One region of the Streptomyces sp. TLI_146 genome, then DNA from elsewhere that is predicted to be linked to it. Evidence: riboswitches for the same ligand, from Rfam matches in the RefSeq annotation. Region 1 holds a riboswitch; each other region holds the start of a gene.

Region 1 (4,531 bases):
GGCCAAGCGCGGTGGCGAGCTGGCCGCCGTGCGGGAGTTCGGCCCGGACCGCTCGCTCCTGGTGCGCGCGGGGCTGATCCTCGGCCCGTACGAGAACATCGGGCGGCTGCCGTGGTGGCTGGGGCGCATGGCGCGCGGCGGCGAGGTGCTCGCGCCGGGGCCGCGTGATCTGCCGGTCCAGTTCATCGACGCCCGGGACCTGGCGGAGTGGATCGTCAGCGCGGCCGACTTCGGGCTCTGCGGCCCGTACAACCTGGTCTCCCCGCCGGACCACACCACCATGGGCGCACTCCTTGAGGCGTGCGCGCGGGTCACCGGTGGCGGCGCCGAGCTGCGCTGGACGGACCCGGAGCCGATCCTGGCCGCCGGGGTCGAGCCGTGGAACCACCTGCCGGTGTGGATCCCGCCGGGCGAGCTGCACACCACGATGCACGGCTCGAACGTGTGGAAGGCCGTGCTCTCGGGGCTGCGCTGCCGTCCCGTCGAGGAGACGGTCGCCGACACCTGGGCCTGGCTCCAGTCGATCGGCGGCGAGCCGCCGCAGCGGCCGGACCGCCCCCGGGTCGGCCTCGACCCGGAGACGGAACGCAAGCTGCTGCACGGCTGAGCCGTGCGCGCGGCGCCACCCGTATGACGGTCCGTCAGAAGCTACGAGCGGACCGGACGGGCCGTCAGAGCGGCAGCAGGTCCGGGCGCTTGGGCTCCACATGGTCGCCCGAGCTCTCGCCGCGCAGCCGTCGGCCGATCCACGGCACCAGGTGCTCGCGTGCCCAGTGGATGTCGTCGCGCCGCACGTCCAGCGTGTTGCGCGGCGGCATCGGGGGCCATGCCTGGTCCGGGTCGGCCGGGACCGGCAGCCCCAGCACCTGGGCGGCGCGCAGCGCGACCCGGGTGTGCCCCTCCGGCGACAGATGCAGCCGGTCGGCGTCCCACGCCCGCCTGTCCTGCACGGACTTGAGCGACCACAGGTCGAGCACCGGGCACCCGTAGCGGTCCGCGATGGAGCGCACGTGCGCGGTGTAGGTGGCGACCTTGCCCCGCAGATGCTTGAAAACGGGCACCCCGCGCGTGTCGAACCCGGTGGTCACCATGACCGTCGGGATCGCGCTCTTCAGGTCGGCCACGGCGCGCTCGAAGCGCTCGGCCACGTCGTCCGGGTCACTGCCCGGCCGGATGATGTCGTTGCCCCCCGCGCAGAAGCTCACCAGGTCGGGCGCGAGCTCCTTGGCCCGCGGCACCTGCTCCTCGACGATCTGGTCGAGGAGCCTGCCGCGGACAGCGAGATTGGCGTAGCGAAAGGCCCCCTCCGGTCGCTGGTCCGCCAGTAGCACGGCGAACCGGTCCGCCCAGCCGACGAACGCCCCGTCCGGGCCGGGGTCGCCGACGCCTTCCGTGAAGCTGTCGCCGAGCGCCGTGTACGACCCGAACGTACCGCTGCTGAATGATCTCGAATCGTCTGCCACGAGACCATATCTTTCCCTTACGGGTGTGACCTACGCGACCGTAAGGAGGGGTTGACGGTGGGTGATATAGGCCACCCGGTCAGTTTCCCGCAGCGGGAATACGCGCCAATTCCCGGCGGGAACAACGCCCGTCAGAGGCTCGCGCCCTGCTGTCGGAGGTAGGCGAGCGGGTCGACGTCGGAGCCGTAGTCGGGCGTGGTGCGGATCTCGAAGTGCAGGTGCGGGCCGGTGACGTTGCCGGTGGCGCCGGAGAGCCCGAGCTGCTGCCCCTCGGTGACGGTCTGCCCGGCCGAGACGGAGAGCTGCGAGAGGTGGGCGTACTGGGAGTACATGCCGTCGGCGTGCTGGATGACGACCTGGTTGCCGTACGCGCCGCCCCAGCCGGCCGAGACGACCGTGCCCGCGCCGACGGCCTTGACCGCGGTGCCGGTCTCGGCCGCGAAGTCGACGCCCGTGTGGTAGCCGCTGGACCACATGGATCCGGCCATGCGGTACGGGGTGCCGATGCTCACGCTGTCGAGCGGGGCGCGGAAGCCGGAGGAGGAGCCCTGCTTGGCGGCGGGGGCCGAGGCGGTGTCGGCGGTGGTCCCGGACGCCTTCGACGTGTGGGGCGCCGACGCCTTCGCACCGGAGTCGTGCGAGCCGCTCGCCTTGGCGGAGCCGTGTGAAACGGCGCCGGCCTGGGACTTCGCGCCGAGGACGAGCTTCATGCCCGGGCGGATCAGCGCCGGGTCGGAGCCGACGACCTCGCGGTTGTCCTGGTAGAGCCGCTGCCAGCCGCCGAGCCGGTGGTCCTCGGCGATCTGCGACAGGCAGTCGCCGCTCTTGACCTTGTACGTGGTGGGCGCGGCCTGCGGGGCGGCGGCCGCGGCGGCGGGGAGGGTGCGGGCGGCCTGCTGCGGGGCGGTGGCGGGAGCGGCGGTCTTCACCGCGGCGTGCGCACCCGTGGCGCCGAGCAGCGGGATGGCGAGCGCGGCGCCGCCCGTACCGGCGGCGACCATGCCCCGGGATATCGGACTGGACTTGGGACGGCGGTGCTTACCCTTCGCGGGCATGGCGGATTCCTCTCCGGCGCCTGCGAGGTGAGCTGTCGGGTTCGGGCTGGAGCTGCCCGGCCGGGGCACCGTGTGCGGTGCTCCGGCTTCACCCCGAGCCGTGCCGGAATTCCGGACGGCGCTTACCTGGGTCCCCCGCTCCTGCCACGCGTGGATGGGTGCGGATTCCGAGCGGTGGCAGGATTCGGCGGTCCACCCGGATTGCGGTGACCGTAAGCGAGCCCGGTGGGCCGCGACAAGTGCCCATTCACCTTCGGCATTCCCGGCCGGGAATTCAGCCGGGAATTGCGGTCACCCTGCGTCGACCGGAATTCCCAACAGGCCCCGCCGGACGGGGGAATTCATTCGGGTCCGCCACCACGGAACGTCACGGATATGACGCTCCTCACGGACAACCACCCTTGGCGGCCGGGGAGATGGACAGGATCCATCAAATCGCTCAATCCGGACGAAAGTTCCCGCCCATTCACCCCGTCACACCATCTATCGCCCCGCTATGTCCAGTTTTGACCCGTGCGTCCCGAGGAAGATCCTTTTCCTCGCCGAGAACGCGCATTCCTTATGCCGGGCTATGCCGGGCTACGCCGGGCGCTCGTCCAGCCGCCGGAATCGGAACACCGCCGCATCAAGATCGCCCCGCAGCCCGGTGTCCAGACCCCGGTGCAGCAATACCGCTCCCCTGTGTACGGCCCCGGTGTCCAGGCACCGATAGGCCGCCGCCGGATCCAGGCCGCGCAGCCGCACGGCCGGGGGCAGCTCGCCGTAGTGCTGGGCCCCGAGGTGGGCGAGGACCACGGTGTCGTCGCCGCGTACGTACTGGACGGCGCTGAGCCCGCCGCGCGGGGGCCGCAGCCGGTACTGGGCCCCGAGCTGCACCACCGGCCGGATCTCCTTGTACAGCTCCACCCACCCGCGCGCCTCGGCCAGTTCGTCCTCGTTCCACCGGGTCAGGTCCCCGCCGACACCGAGCACCCCGGCCATCGCACTCACGAAACGGAAGCGCAGGCTGCTGCGGCGGCCGTTGAGCAGGGTGTTGGGGCTGTCGGTGACCCAGGCGGCCATCACCCGGGCCGGGTGCAGCTGGCTGAAGCCGTCCTGGATGGCGAGCCGGTCCAGCGGGTCGGTGTTGTCGGAGGTCCACACCTGGTCCGTACGGGAGAGGATGCCGAGGTCGATCCGGCCGCCGCCGCCCGAGCAGGACTCGAAGTCGACCGAGGGGTGCGCGGCCCGCAGCCGGTCCAACAGGCCGTACAGCGCCTGGACATGCTCGAGCCAGAGCTTCTGCGGATACTCCTCGCCGGGCCACCCCGCGTCCGTGAAGCAGCGGTTGAAGTCCCACTTCACATAGTCGACGGGCGCGCTCGACAGCAGGCCGTCCAGCTGCTCCCAGAGGTGTTCCCGCACGTCCGGGCGGGCGAGGTTGAGGACCAGCTGGTTGCGGAACTCGGTGCGGCGGCGCCCGCTCTGGTGCTGCACCCACTCCGGGTGCGCCCGGTACAGCGCGCTGTCGGGGTTGACCATCTCCGGCTCGACCCAGATCCCGAACCGCATGCCCAGCGCGTGCACCTCGTCCGCGAGCGGCTTGAGCCCGCCGGGGAAGCGGTCGGGGTTGGGCGTCCAGTCGCCGAGCCCGGCCGCGTCGTGGGTGCGCTCCCCGAACCAGCCGTCGTCGACGACGAACAGCTCGACGCCCAGCGCGGCCGCCCGGTGCGCGAGGGCCCGCTGCTGCGGCTCCGAGATGGCGAACCCGGTGGCCTCCCAGGAGTTGAAGAGCACCGGCCGCGGCCGCTCGGCGTCCGGGATCACCCGGGCCAGCTGCCAGGCGTGCCACTCCCGGCTGGCCCCGCCGAAGCCGTCCGGGCTCCACAGCCCGGCGAAGACCGGAGTGGTGTACGAGGCCCCGGGCGCCAGCGACAGCAGCCCGGAGTCGTCGTACCCGGCGCCGCCGCTGATCTGCACCCGGCCGTCCGGCAGGTGCTGTACGGCGATGCGCCAGGACCCGGACCAGCCGAG
Region 2 (4,531 bases), 2.4 Mb from region 1:
TACGGCTTCTACCTCGTCTACGCCGCGTTCATGGTCCCGGTCTTCGGCCTGCTCACCTGGCTGGCGGTCTGGAGCCGCCAGCGGGAGCTGCGCACGGTCGCGGCCGAGCTGCCCGCGTACGCGGCGGCGGGCTGGCTGGGCCCGGCCGAACCGCTCGCGCTCTCCTCGATGCGGGCCCGCTCGATGGCCCGCGACTTCGCGTACCGCACCTACGGGGGCAAGCGGGCGGCGCGGACGGTCGCGGAGTACGAGGCGTTCGCGACGGCGCTGGCGTTCCTGCGCCGCCGGGCCCGCCGCACCCAGGCGGGCCCGGACTTCACGGCCCGCGAACAGGAGCTCCTGCATCACCTGTGGGAGCGCCGGGCGGTGGCCGGGCCCGCGCTGCTCTACGCGGCGGGCGCGGCGGGCCGCATCTGGATCCCGCCCCAGCCGTACCCGTACGGCCACCCGGCGCCGTACGGACACCAGGACCCGTACGGATACGACCGGTCCTCCCCGTACAACCCGTATCTGCGCTGAGGCGGCGGGTGGCTAGGCCGAGGCGGTCTTCAGCTCGCTCAGCTCCGCGTCCGTGAGCTCCAGGTCGGCGACCGCGAGGAGCGCGGGCAGCTGCCCGACCGTACGGGCCGAAGCGATCGGCGCGACCACGGTCGGCTGGGCGGCGAGCCAGGCCAGCGCGACGCTCGCGGGCTCGGCGTCGTGCGCCCGCGCGACGCGGTCGAGCGCCGCGAGCACCTTCGTGCCCCGCTCGGTCCCCAGGTGCTTGGCGGCGCTCCCGGCCCGCGCGCTCTCGACGTCCTGGCCCGGGCGGTACTTGCCGGTGAGGAACCCGGAGGCGAGCGCGAAGTAGGGGACGGCGGCCAGGCCCGAGCGGCCCGCGGTGTCCTGGAGGGCGCCCTCGTAGGTGTCGCGGGAGACCAGGTTGTAGTGCGGCTGGAGGGCCACGTACTTGGCCAGGCCCTCGCGGTCGGAGAAGTCCAGCGAGTCCGCGAGCCGCTCCGGGGAGATGTTGGAGGCGGCGACCGCGCGCACCTTGCCCTCCCGCACCAGCTGGTCGAGGGCGGTGACGATCTCCTCGACGGGGACGGACTCGTCGTCGAAGTGCGTGTAGTACAGGTCGATGTAGTCGGTGCCCAGGCGGCGCAGCGACGCCTCGGCGGCGGCCTTGATGGTGGGGGCCGCGAGTCCCTTGAACTGCGGGTGCGCGCCGACCTTCGTGGCGACGACGACGTCCGCGCGGTTGCCGCGCGCGGCCAGCCACTTGCCGATGATCTCCTCGGACTCGCCGCCCTGGTTGCCGGGGATCCACGACGAGTACGTGTCGGCGGTGTCCACGAAGTTGCCGCCCGCGGCGGTGTACGCGTCGAGCACCGCGAACGACGCGGCCTCGTCGGCGGTCCAGCCGAAGACATTGCCGCCGAGGGCGAGCGGGAAGACGGAGAGGTCGGAGGAGCCTAGGGGGCGCAGAGAGGTCATAGGGGGTGAACGGGCGGTCGGGGCACGGCTATTCCGCGCTCCCGCTGCCATCGGACGCTCCCTACGGGTTCAGGCCCTTCGACTGGAGCCACGCCATCGGGTCGATGCCCGTGCCGCCCGGGGTGTGCACCTCCAGGTGCAGATGCGGGCCCGTCACGTTGCCGGTGGCGCCGACGCGGCCGATGGTCTCGCCGGTCGTCACCTTCTGGCCCGCGCTGACCGCGATCGAGGACTGGTGGCAGTACCAGAGCTCCGAGCCGTCCTCCAGCTCGATGACCGTGCGGTAGCCGTACGAGCCGGACCAGCCCGCCGACTTGACCGTGCCGCCGTGGATCGCCTTGAGCGGGGTGCCGGTGGGGGCGGCGAAGTCGAGGCCGGTGTGGTGGCCGGAGGACCACATCGAGCCGGCCTCGCCGAACGTCGAGGTGATCGTGTACGAGGCGACCGGGAGCGAGAAGCTCTTGGCGAGCTCGGCGAGCCGCGCCTCCTCCGCTTTCTTGGCGGCGGCCTCCTCGGCGGCCTTCTTCTCGGCCGCCGCCTTCTGCTCGGCGGCGCTCTGCGCGGCCTTCGCCTCGGACGCCGCCTTCTCGGCCGCGGCCTTCTCGGCGGTCGCCTTCGCCTCGGCCGCGGCGTCGTTCTGCTGCTGCTCGGCCTGCTGGAGGATGCGGGCGCGCAGGGCCTCGCCCGCGCCGGTGGCGCCGTGTTCGGCATCGGCCCGGGAGACGCCCGCCATGGTGAGGGGGGCGCTCGTGACGGCTCTGTCGGCCTGGGCGGCCGGGGAGGTGTCGGGCTTCTCGTCGCCCGCGATGTCGGATATCAGCGTGCCCACGCCCGGCAGCGACTTGACGTCGGGGAGGTTGTCCGCGACCGAGTCGGGCAGGGATATGGAGACCGGCGGCTTGCTCTGCGCACTGGCCATGCCGCCCGCGCCGACGGCCGCGATGACACCGACGCCGAGGACGGTGGAGCTGCGGGCGAGCCCGCCGCGCTGCTTGACGACCCGGTGCCGGCCGCGCGTGGCGGCGACGGAGTCCTCGGTGGGGTTCCACTCCTCCCACACCTCGGTGTCACTGGGCGCGGTCCCGTACAGGGAGACGGGGGGAACCGGCGGGGTGCCGAGGGCAGGCTCGTTGGACGCCACGGGGGCGCACTCCTTTCCTTCCTTCTCGCCTACCGGGTTAGCTGACGGGTTCGGAGCAGGAAGGTCTCCTACGGGCACCTCTTCGAAGGGACGAAGGTGCCCGATTCACCCCAAGTTGGTGGTTCCCCGGTTCCCTTGCGGGATTCGGCGCGTGCGCACGGTGCCGCCTCTGCGACGGCTGGGACGACCGCGCTGCGTTATCGAACGTTAATAGACAGGGGGACCGGATTCCAAGCAGTTCCCCCTGATCGTCGGGGGCAAGAGTTGACGGTGTGTCAATTGTTATGCGCAGGGGCGCTGTTCGACTACACACCGTTACGGCATGACGGTCACGGCACCACCGGCATCGTCCGCCGCCGCTCCGGCTGCCGCTCCCCGGGCCGCCCCACCGCGAGCAGCGCCATGTCGTCGCTCGCGCCCCCGCCCGTATGTCTGCGCACATCCTCGATCAGCGCGTCCAGGACCCGGTCGGGCCCGGGGAAGATCCGGCCGCGCAGCCGCTCGTGCGGGTCGTAGAAGACCCCCGGCGGGTCCACCGAGCGCGCTTCGGAGAGGCCGTCGGTATAGAAGAGCAGCGTCGCCCCGGCCGGGAAGGGGTAGGTGTCCGCCCGGTCCGGCCACACCCCCAGCTCCGCCATCCCCAGCGGCAGCGCGGGGTCGGACGGGGTGAGCGCGTCGAGCGCACCGTCGGGGTGGAGCAGCAGCGGCTCGGGGTGGCCCCGGTTCACCAGGCGTACGGGTCCGGCGCCGCGCGGGATCTCGGCGAGCACGGCCGTGGTGAACCCCTCGACGGCGTCCAGGCCGTCCCGCCGGGTGCCCTCGCGGGTGAGCGCGCGCTCAAGGCGCCCGGCCACGGCCTCCAGGGTCGCCTCCTGCTCGGCCGCCTCCCGGAACGCCCCGATGACCACGGCCACCGCCTCCACCGCCTCCAGGCCCTTGCCGCGCACGTCCCCGACGACCAGCCGCACCCCGTACGGCGTGTCCTGCACCGCGAAGAGGTCCCCGCCGATGAACGCGTCGGCCTGGGCCGCCTCGTACCGCGCGGCCACCTGGAGGCCCCCGATGCGCTCGGCGGGCGTCGGCAGCACGGCGCGCTGGGCGGTCTCCGCGATGACCCGGGCCGAGGCGAGGCGCTCGCCGCTGCGGCGCAGCATGCGGTTGATGAAGAGGGCGAGCGCGCCGACGGTGGTGACGGTGAACAGCTCGCTGACCGCCTCGCCGGTGCTGGGGATGTCGTGCAGATACTCCGTGGCCAGCACCGCCCCGACCGCCGACGCGCCCGCGACGGCGGTGCCGACCGGCCCGAAGAAGGGGGCCGCGATCAGGGGCGCGGCGGCGAAGAGGGCGGCGGCGGTCAGATCGGGCGGCGTACTCACGTCGAGGACGACCCCGACGACCAGCAGCAGCATGGGCAGCACGCGCACGAGGGCGAGCCGCCGGGAGCCGTCCCGGCCGCCGCCGTCCGATCGCTGCCGCACCTGTGGCCTCCAGCCCGTCCGCAGGGCCACCGACGTCCCGCGCCCCACCCAGGGTGTCGGGCGCGGCCGCACGCGGCGAGCCCACCTCCGCCAACCGGGTGCGGCTTCAGTGCCGCTCCGCGCCGGTCGCGATCAGCCGCGCCCGGCATCTGCGGGGCCCGGCCCGCCCCCGTACACAGGTCCCCCGGGCGTGCCGCCGGGCCGCGGGGCCGCCGTGCACGGAAGGGACGCCGCCCTTCGTGTACGAGGGCGCGGTCACCCAGGGCGGGGCGGGCGACAGGGGCAGTGCCAGCGGCAGGGACAGACAGATCAGCAGCGCGCACAGGGCGAGGAACAGCGGCCCTGCGGGCGCCTTCCGCCGCGTGGCCGCCCGCAGCAGCCCTACCCGACGCTCGCGCACAGTGCCCGTGAGACTACTCCTCGTCCCCATCCCCTT
Region 3 (4,531 bases), 3.3 Mb from region 1:
GCTGCCCATCTACGCCATCTGCGACCTGCTGGGCGTGCCGCGCGAGGACCAGGACGACTTCCGCGACTGGGCCGGGATGATGATCCGGCACGGCGGCGGCCCGCGCGGCGGCGTGGCCCGCTCGGTCAAGAAGATGCGCGGGTATCTGCTCGAACTCATCCACCGCAAAAGGGAGAACCCGGGCGAGGACCTTATCTCGGGACTCATCCGCGCCAGCGACCACGGCGAGCACCTCACGGAGAACGAGGCCGCCGCGATGGCCTTCATCCTCCTGTTCGCCGGTTTCGAGACGACCGTGAACCTCATCGGCAACGGGGTGTACGCGCTGCTGCGCAACCCGGACCAGCGCGAGCGGCTCCAGGCCTCGCTCGCGGCCGGGGAGTCGGACCTGCTGGACACCGGCGTCGAGGAACTGCTGCGCTACGACGGGCCCGTGGAGCTCGCCACCTGGCGGTTCGCCACCAGGCCGCTGACGATCGGGGGGCAGGACATCGCCGCCGGCGACCCGGTCCTCGTCGTCCTCGCCTCCGCCGACCGCGACCCCGGCCGGTTCCCCGACCCGGACGTGCTCGACCTCGGCCGCCGCGACAACCAGCACCTCGGCTACGGCCACGGCATCCACTACTGCCTGGGCGCCCCGCTCGCCCGGCTGGAGGCGAGGACCGCGCTGGCGACCCTGTTGCGCCGCCTTCCTGACCTGCGGCTCGGGGCGGATCCTGCCGATTTGCGCTGGCGCGGCGGGCTCATCATGCGCGGACTGCGCACGCTTCCGGTCGAGTTCACGCCGGCTGGAACTGACGGTCCGTCAAAACTGTGACTTTGGCGTTATCGCGGGTGCATCGACTTGTGACAAGCGTTCGAGTACGGCTACGTTCACCCCTCGACTCGGGAACCGGGTTCCACACCCGGCTCGTCAGTCACAGACGTAGTCACACGGAAGGCCACAGCATGCGCTCCGGGAACGGACGGCACCGCCGACCCCGCCAGGCTCCCGCACTCGTCGTCGCGGCGGGGGTGACCGGCTCGGCCCTCGCCCTTCCGCTCTTCGCGGCGAGCGGCGCGAACGCCGCCTCGGCGACCACGTGGGACCGCGTCGCGGAGTGCGAGAGCGGCGGCGCGTGGAGCGCCGACTTCGGCAACGGACTGTACGGCGGGCTCCAGCTCTCGCAGGAGACCTGGCAGGCCTACGGCGGTACGTCGTACGCCGAGCGGCCCGACCTGGCCAGCCGCTCGCAGCAGATAGCCATCGCCGAGAAGGTGCTCGCCGCGAAGGGCCCCAAGGCCTTCACGAGCTGCTCGGCGGTCTCCGGACTCACCTCCGGCGCCGGCGCCCCGGCCGTCGACCCGGGCGCCACGCCCTCGCCGTACGTCCCCTCGGAGGAGGGGGCCGCGACCCCCGACGCCGCCACCCCGTCCGCGCCCGCCAAGACGGCTCCGGCGCCCACCAAGCCGTCCGGCTCGGTCTCCACCGCGCCCAAGCCCTCCACGACGCCGTCCAAGCCGTCCACGGGCACGAGCGGCGAGCCCGGGTCCACCACGCCCAGCGACCCCGCCACCGGCTCCACGGACTCCGCCTCCGGCGGCAAGCACCGCGGCACGCCGGACCCGGCCGAGGGCGGCACCCCCGCGACGACCGAGCCGGGCAATACGGACAGCACGCATGAATCGGGGCGGCACGCCTCGCGAGGTGACGCCGACTCACGCGAGTCGGGCGACGTGCTCACCGGGGGCGGCGACTACACCGTCCGCCCCGGCGACAACCTGTGGGACATCTCGCGCTCGCACAAGGTCGAGGGCGGCTGGTCCGCGCTCTACAAGGCGAACGAGAAGACGATCGGCACCGACCCGAACCTCATCCTGCCCGGTCAGAGCCTGGATCTGAGCCCCAACGAGAACCCGACAAAGACGGACAACCCGGCCCCGGCCAAGGGGTAGTTCAGGGGCCTATGTCCACTTCTGTGCAAGTGAGACATGGGTCTCTTTCCGTCAACTGGCGTGTCCCGTCGGTCCGGTACGGGCGATACGCCCCCGACCTGCGGAAACGGGTGTTCTGGAAGGGGTGCGGGGGGCGATTTCTCCCCGATGTGCCCCTTTGAACATCAGGGGTTGGTGTGTTTACGGTCGGAGCGCTCGTCACCACGGGCCCCTCCGACCGGAAACGCCGAATCCTGCCGTCGGTCGTGGGGAACAGTCGACGCTCGATGCGCCGTAGGCAGGAGCGGGGGACCCAAGGTAAGCGCCGGGCCCGGCCGTTGAGGGACGTACGCCACGCGGCGAGACGTACGAGACGGCCCAGGGGACCGGCTTGGGGTGAAGACGCGCCTTCCGGGGCGCGGCCGGGCCACTCACTCGCCCGAACCCGACAGCTCACCTCGCAGGCGTCGGTGAGGAGAACTCCATGCTGCTTTCCGGCAAGGGCAAGCACCGCCGCCCGTCCAAGGCCGTCCGCGTCGCCACGCTCGCCGGTGTCACCGGCGCGGCCGTCGCCGCCCCGCTGATGGCCGCGGGCTCCGCCTCCGCCGCCTCGGTCTCCACCTGGGACGCGGTCGCCCAGTGCGAGTCCGGCGGCAACTGGTCCATCAACACCGGCAACGGCTACTACGGCGGCCTCCAGTTCTCGCAGTCCTCCTGGGCCGCGGCGGGCGGCACGCAGTACGCCTCCCGCGCCGACCTGGCCACCAAGGGCCAGCAGATCGCCACCGCCGAGAAGCTGCTCGCCATGCAGGGGCCGGGTGCCTGGTCCTGCGCCGGTGCGGGCAACCTGACGGCCGGTGGCTCGTCCCCGGACGTGGACACGTCCGGCTCCGCCGCCGCCCCGAAGAAGGCGGCGCCCAAGGCCGCGCCCAAGGCCGCCCCGGCCCCGAAGCGCGAGTCCGCGCCTGCCTCGCGCGGCGAGTCCCGCCCGTCGCCGGTCAAGACCGGCGACGGCGAGTACAAGGTCGTCTCCGGCGACACGCTCGGCTCGATCGCCGCGGCCCACGGTGTGAAGGGCGGCTGGCAGAAGCTGTTCGAGCTGAACAAGGACGTCGTGAAGGACGCGAACCTGATCTACGTGGGCCAGCAGCTCCACCTGCGCTAGGCGCGATGCCGGGGTGCGGGGCTAAGTTTCGCGGCTGCGGGCTGTGGGTGGCTGAGCGCGCAGTTCCCCGCGCCCCTTGATCGCCCGGTCCGGGGCGGGCCCCTCGCTTCGCGGCTGCGGGTGATCGACGGCTGAGCGCGCAGTTCCCCGCGCCCCTACAGGGCGCCCCGCAGGGGCGCATTCAAGGGGCGCGGGGAACTGCGCGACCAGCCACAGGCGGCCCGCAGGCGATCCACGCCCCCGCCCCGCGAGGCCCGCTCAGCTGAAAGCTGAACCCGTCCCGCCCCCACCCCCGCCAGGGGGATTGTTTTGTTCGGGAACATTTTGCCCCCCGTTTCGTCCCACGGGCCGGTCGGTCGGCTGGCCGATGCCTCGGAGGCGGTTAGGCTCAGGGGTGCCGGACCACGCGGCCCGGCGTATTCGCGTCACATCCCAGAAGGAGATGCTCGTGCCGTCCATCGACGTCGTCGTAGCCCGGGAAATCCTGGACTCCCGAGGCAACCCCACGGTCGAGGTCGAGGTCGGCCTCGACGACGGCAGCACCGGCCGTGCCGCCGTCCCCTCGGGTGCCTCCACCGGTGCCTTCGAGGCCATTGAGCTCCGTGACGGCGACCCCAGCCGTTACATGGGCAAGGGCGTCGAGAAGGCCGTCCTCGCCGTGATCGAGCAGATCGGCCCGGAGCTCGTCGGCTACGACGCCACCGAGCAGCGCCTGATCGACCAGGCGATGTTCGACCTGGACGCCACGGACAACAAGGGCTCGCTCGGCGCCAACGCCATCCTCGGCGTCTCGCTCGCCGTCGCCCACGCCGCCTCCGAGGCCAGCGACCTGCCGCTGTTCCGCTACCTGGGCGGCCCGAACGCGCACCTGCTGCCCGTTCCGATGATGAACATCCTCAACGGTGGGTCGCACGCCGACTCCAACGTCGACATCCAGGAGTTCATGATCGCCCCGATCGGCGCGGAGTCCTTCTCCGAGGCGCTGCGCTGGGGTGCCGAGGTCTACCACACCCTCAAGGCCGTCCTGAAGCGCAAGGGCCTGTCCACCGGCCTCGGCGACGAGGGCGGCTTCGCCCCGAACCTGGAGTCCAACCGCGCCGCCCTCGACCTCATTCTCGAGGCCATCAAGGAGGCCGGTTACGCCCCGGGCAAGGACATCGCGCTCGCGCTCGACGTCGCCGCGTCCGAGTTCTACAAGGACGGCAAGTACGAGTTCGAGGGCCAGTCCCGCTCGGCCGCCGAGATGACCGAGTACTACGAGGGCCTGGTCGACGCCTACCCGCTGGTGTCCATCGAGGACCCGCTGTTCGAGGACGACTGGGCGGGCTGGAAGGTCATCACCGACAAGCTGGGCGCCCGCGTCCAGATCGTCGGCGACGACCTCTTCGTCACCAACCCGGAGCGCCTGGCCCGCGGCATCGAGGAGGGCTCCGCCAACGCCCTGCTCGTGAA
Region 4 (4,531 bases), 670 kb from region 1:
CGCCTGGTGCGCCACGACCAGAGCGCCGTGGCGGCCGGGTTCGGCCTGCTGCGGCTGGCCGGCGCGCCCTCGCTCGGCTGGCTGGACGTGAAGACGTCCGGCGGCGTCGAGGTCCCCGACATCGAGTCGGCCGTCGACGACGAGCTGGCCCGGTTCGCCGAAGAGGGCCCCACGGCCGAGGAGATGGAGCGTGCCCAGGCCCAGCTGGAGCGCGAGTGGCTGGACCGGCTCGGCACGGTCGCGGGCCGCGCCGACGAACTGTGCCGGTACGCGGTGCTGTTCGGCGACCCGCAGCTCGCCCTGACCGCCGTCGACCGGGTGCTCGACATCACCGCCGAGGAGGTGCGGGACGTGGCCCGGGCCACCCTGCGCCCGGACAACAGGGCGGTGCTGGTGTACGAGCCGACCGCCGCCGAAGCAGACGACGCGGCCGACGCCGACGCCAAGGGAGCAGAGCAGTGAGCGAGACCGGCGTGACCATGCAGTTCCACCCCCAGCCGGCCGCCGGCATCGCGCGTCCCTGGGCGTTCCCCGCCCCCGGCCGCGCCACCCTGCCCAACGGGCTCACCGTGCTGCGCTGCGACCGCCCCGGCCAGCAGGTCGTGGCCGTCGAGATCTTCCTCGCGGCCCCGCTGGACGCCGAGCCGGAGGGTCTGGACGGCGTCGCCACGATCATGGCGCGCGCGTTCTCCGAGGGCACCGACAAGCGCTCCGCCGAGGAGTTCGCCGCCGACCTGGAGCGCTGCGGCGCCACCCTGGACGCGCACGCGGACCACCCGGGCGTGCGGGTCTCCCTCGAGGTGCCGGTCTCCCGGCTGCCCAAGGCGCTCGGCCTGCTCGCCGAGGCGCTGCGCGCCCCCGCGTTCGCCGACGCGGAGGTCGACCGGCTGGTCCGCAACCGCCTCGACGAGATCCCGCACGAGCTGGCCAACCCGGCCCGCCGCGCCGCCCAGCAGCTCTCCCGCGAGCTCTTCCCGGCCACCGCGCGCATGTCGCGCCCGCGCCAGGGCACCGAGGAGACCGTCTCGCGGATCGACGCGGCGGCGGTCCGGGCCTTCTACGAGGCGTATGTACGTCCGGCGGCGGCCACCGCGGTGATCGTGGGCGACTTGGGCGCCACCGACCTGGACGCGGTCCTGGCGGACACCCTGGGCGCCTGGACGGGCACCCCGGCCCAGGAGCGCCCGATGCCCCCGGTCACCGCCGACGACACCGGCCGCGTGGTCATCGTCGACCGGCCCGGCGCCGTCCAGACGCAGCTGCTGATCGGCCGGATCGGCCCGGACCGCCACGACCGCGTCTGGCCCGCCCAGGTTCTCGGGACGTACTGCCTGGGCGGCACGCTCACCTCCCGCCTGGACCGCGTCCTGCGCGAGGAGAAGGGCTACACGTACGGAGTGCGGGCCTACGGCCAGGTGCTGCGCTCCGGCGCGGAGGGCACCGGCGCTGCCATGCTCGCCATCAGCGGCTCGGTCGACACGCCCAACACCGGCCCGGCGCTGGACGACCTGTGGACGGTGCTGCGCAAGCTCGCCGCCGAGGGTCTGACGGACCCCGAGCGGGAGACCGCCGTGCAGAACCTGGTGGGAGTGGCCCCGCTCAAGTACGAGACGGCGGCCGCCGTCGCCGGGACGCTGGCCGACCAGGTCGAGCAGCACCTCCCGGACGACTTCCAGGCGCAGTTGTACGCACGGCTGGCCGACACGGGCACCGTGGAGGCCACCGCGGCGGTCGTCAGCGCCTTCCCGGTGGACCGGCTGGTGACCGTCCTGGTCGGGGACGCGGCGCAGATCGAGGAGCCGGTCAAGGCGCTCGGCATCGGTGAAGTCACCGTCGTGGCAGGCTGATTGAGCCGCCCGCCGGGGCTGGCCCGAAGGCGGGCGGACGAGTCGGGTGAGGACCCCGGTGGCCGAGTGGCCGCCGGGGTCCTCCCTTATGTCCGGTTTATTGGGGAGGTTGCCTGTCTGTCATGTGGCGTGCGCTACAAAAAGACGTGTCTGTTTGGTGATTGAAAGATCAGCCGTCTAGCGTCAGTCCGGCTGTCCGTCACCACCCGTCGCAGCCGCGGCACCGGACAGCGATCGCCGAGTCCCCAACTGGCGCGAGCCAGGGGAGCCGGGGACCCACTCAGTCCCTGGGGTGAATCGGACGCCTCCGCCCGCGGAGGGGCCCGTAGGAGACCTTCCAGCTCCGAACCCGTCAGCTAACCCGGTAGGCGAGATGGAAGGAAAGGACACCGCCTCTCCATGGCGTTCACCCGTGCCACCGGGAAACACCGTCGTCCGAGCGCCGTGTCGCGCAAGAGCGCGAACATCGCGGGCATCGCCACCCTCGCCACCGCCGGCGTCGTGGGCACCCTCGCCTCCCCGGCCCTGGCCGCCGAGAGCTCCGCTCCCGCCGCCGCCTCCGTCGAGGACACCGGCATCACCCAGGCCATCGTGATCGGCGACTCGCTCGCCGACCGCATCGACGCCCAGGCCGCCGCCCAGAAGCACGCCGCCGACAAGGCCCGCGCCATCGCCGAGGCGAAGCGCAAGGCCGAGGCGAAGGCCAAGGAGGAGCGCGAGGCCAGGGAGCGCGCCGCCCGCGAGGCCGAGCGCAAGCGCCTCAACTCCTTCGTCGCCCCGATCGACGGCAGTTACGTCTCCACCGGCTACAAGACCGGCGGCTCGATCTGGTCCTCCGGCAGCCACACCGGCATCGACTTCCACGCGGGCATGGGCACCCCGGTGCACGCCGTGGGCCTGGGCACGGTCGTCGAGGCGGGCTACGGCGGCGCCTACGGCAACAACATCGTCATCCGGATGAACGACGGCACGTACACCCAGTACGGCCACCTGTCGTCCATCGGTGTCTCCGTCGGCCAGCGCGTCGAGCCGGGCCAGCAGATCGGCCTCTCCGGCAACACCGGCAACACCACCGGCCCGCACCTCCACTTCGAGGCCCGCACCGGCGAGTCGTACGGCTCGGACATCGACCCGATCGCGTATCTGCGCTCGCACGGCGTCAACGTCTGACGGCCGCCCCCGCACGTTCCACCGGAGCCCCCCGGCGCACCCGCGCCGGGGGGCTCCGGCGTCGTGGCCGGGGCGCGGTGAGCCGTCCGTGGCCAAAAGATATGCATTGCATACGGCATGTCACCGGGAATTAACAGCCGCTGGAATAGAGTCGCCGAACAGGCGTCGATCGACCGCGTTTCGCGGGGATTAAGGCGGAGGTTCGGTCATGCGCATTCCGGCGCAATCGGTATGCACGGCAATCCGCGACGACATCGTCGCGGGGCTCTTCGCGCGCGGCAGCCGGCTCACCGAGGAAGTGCTCGCCCGGCGGTACGGGGTCTCGCGCGTCCCGGTCCGCGAGGCGCTGCGCACGCTGGAGTCCGAGGGGTTCGTCACCACGCGCCGGCACGCCGGGGCCTGTGTCGCCGAGCCGACCGAGCAGGAGGCCGCCGACCTGCTCGAACTGCGCGCGATGCTGGAGCCGCTGGCCGCCTCGCGGGCCGCCGCCCGGCGCACCGAGGCCCATCTCAAGGTGCTGCGCGGCCTGGTCAGGCTGGGGCAGGACCGCATCCGGCGGGCCCAGGGCGAGGATCTGCGCTCGCTGGAAGTCTGGTTCCACGAGACGCTCGCCCAGTCCTCCGGCAGCCCCGGCCTCATCGCCCTGCTCACCCAGCTGCGGCACAAGATCGCCTGGATGTACGTGGTGGAGCAGCCCGCGCTGCCCGCCGAGTGCTGGGCGGAGCACGGGGCGATCGTGGACGCGGTGGCGCGCGGCGACGCGGAGCGGGCCAGGTCGCTGACCGCCCACCACGCCGAGCGCGCGTTTTCCGCCTATCGCCTGCGGGGTCCGGTGGACGTGAGGACTTCGCAACATGCCGTAAACACCGCGAGCGTCCGCGCTTAACGGGATCGCCGTATACAAAGGGAGTGCCGGGGTGGGCTCCTTTTGCGCTGCCTGAAATCGCCGCAGGAATTCGACTGCCTGGGCGGGACCGCAACGCGACCTGATCCTCCCGTCCAAAAGAAAGAAGCCGCGGACCCTGAATTCAGGGTCCGCGGCTTCTTTCGCGAAGTGCGGTGACGCGCCGGTCCCGGCCGTTCGGCCGACCGGATGCGGTCAGACGGTCTCGGGGAGCTCCTCGAGGCCCTCCGCGACGAGCTTCGCCAGGCGCTCCAGGGCCGCCTCGGCGCCCTCCGCCTCGGAAGCCAGCACGATCTCCTCGCCGCCCTGCGCGCCCAGGCCGAGCACCGCGAGCATGGAGGCGGCGTTGACCGGGTTGCCGTCGGCCTTGGCGATCGTCACGGGGACGCCGGAGGCCGTGGCGGCGCGGACGAAGATGGAAGCGGGGCGGGCGTGCAGGCCCTCGGCCCAGCCGACATTGACGCGGCGCTCAGCCATGGTGATGCCCTTCGAAATCTCTGACGGTTGTCTAGACCAGTCTCTCATGTCCTGCGCAGTGCTCGTGCCGACGTCGGTCCCGGATCCGGCGGCCCTTCGGCCCTGGCCGCCCTCTCCACCTTGCCCCCCACCT

What was found. Region 1 has a riboswitch for cyclic di-AMP ahead of BX283_RS32815 (M23 family metallopeptidase). Riboswitches for the same ligand answer to the same signal wherever they lie in the genome.
Positions count from the first base shown of each region.
Region 2: another riboswitch for cyclic di-AMP. It lies ahead of BX283_RS22305 (M23 family metallopeptidase); the one in region 1 lies ahead of BX283_RS32815 (M23 family metallopeptidase).
Region 3: another riboswitch for cyclic di-AMP. It lies ahead of BX283_RS18300 (transglycosylase family protein); the one in region 1 lies ahead of BX283_RS32815 (M23 family metallopeptidase).
Region 4: another riboswitch for cyclic di-AMP. It lies ahead of BX283_RS30005 (M23 family metallopeptidase); the one in region 1 lies ahead of BX283_RS32815 (M23 family metallopeptidase).

Region 1 covers NZ_PJMX01000001.1:7,381,852-7,386,382, reverse strand. The annotation lists gene BX283_RS32825 (NAD-dependent epimerase/dehydratase family protein) at 1-607, shown strand, start outside; gene BX283_RS32820 (SGNH/GDSL hydrolase family protein) at 672-1,463, opposite strand; gene BX283_RS32815 (M23 family metallopeptidase) at 1,595-2,518, opposite strand; cyclic di-AMP (ydaO/yuaA leader) riboswitch at 2,523-2,689, opposite strand; gene BX283_RS32810 (alpha-galactosidase) at 3,098-4,531, opposite strand, start outside.
Region 2 covers NZ_PJMX01000001.1:4,951,828-4,956,358, reverse strand. The annotation lists gene BX283_RS22315 (PrsW family intramembrane metalloprotease) at 1-519, shown strand, start outside; gene BX283_RS22310 (aldo/keto reductase) at 532-1,476, opposite strand; gene BX283_RS22305 (M23 family metallopeptidase) at 1,538-2,617, opposite strand; cyclic di-AMP (ydaO/yuaA leader) riboswitch at 2,629-2,777, opposite strand; gene BX283_RS22300 (PP2C family protein-serine/threonine phosphatase) at 2,947-4,026, opposite strand; gene BX283_RS22295 (hypothetical protein) at 4,202-4,495, opposite strand.
Region 3 covers NZ_PJMX01000001.1:4,071,529-4,076,059, reverse strand. The annotation lists gene BX283_RS18310 (cytochrome P450) at 1-817, shown strand, start outside; gene BX283_RS18305 (transglycosylase family protein) at 949-1,935, shown strand; cyclic di-AMP (ydaO/yuaA leader) riboswitch at 2,150-2,396, shown strand; gene BX283_RS18300 (transglycosylase family protein) at 2,399-3,079, shown strand; gene eno (phosphopyruvate hydratase) at 3,522-4,531, shown strand, end outside.
Region 4 covers NZ_PJMX01000001.1:6,711,680-6,716,210, forward strand. The annotation lists gene BX283_RS29995 (pitrilysin family protein) at 1-462, shown strand, start outside; gene BX283_RS30000 (M16 family metallopeptidase) at 480-1,847, shown strand; cyclic di-AMP (ydaO/yuaA leader) riboswitch at 2,073-2,233, shown strand; gene BX283_RS30005 (M23 family metallopeptidase) at 2,247-3,017, shown strand; gene BX283_RS30010 (GntR family transcriptional regulator) at 3,226-3,903, shown strand; gene BX283_RS30015 (HPr family phosphocarrier protein) at 4,117-4,398, opposite strand.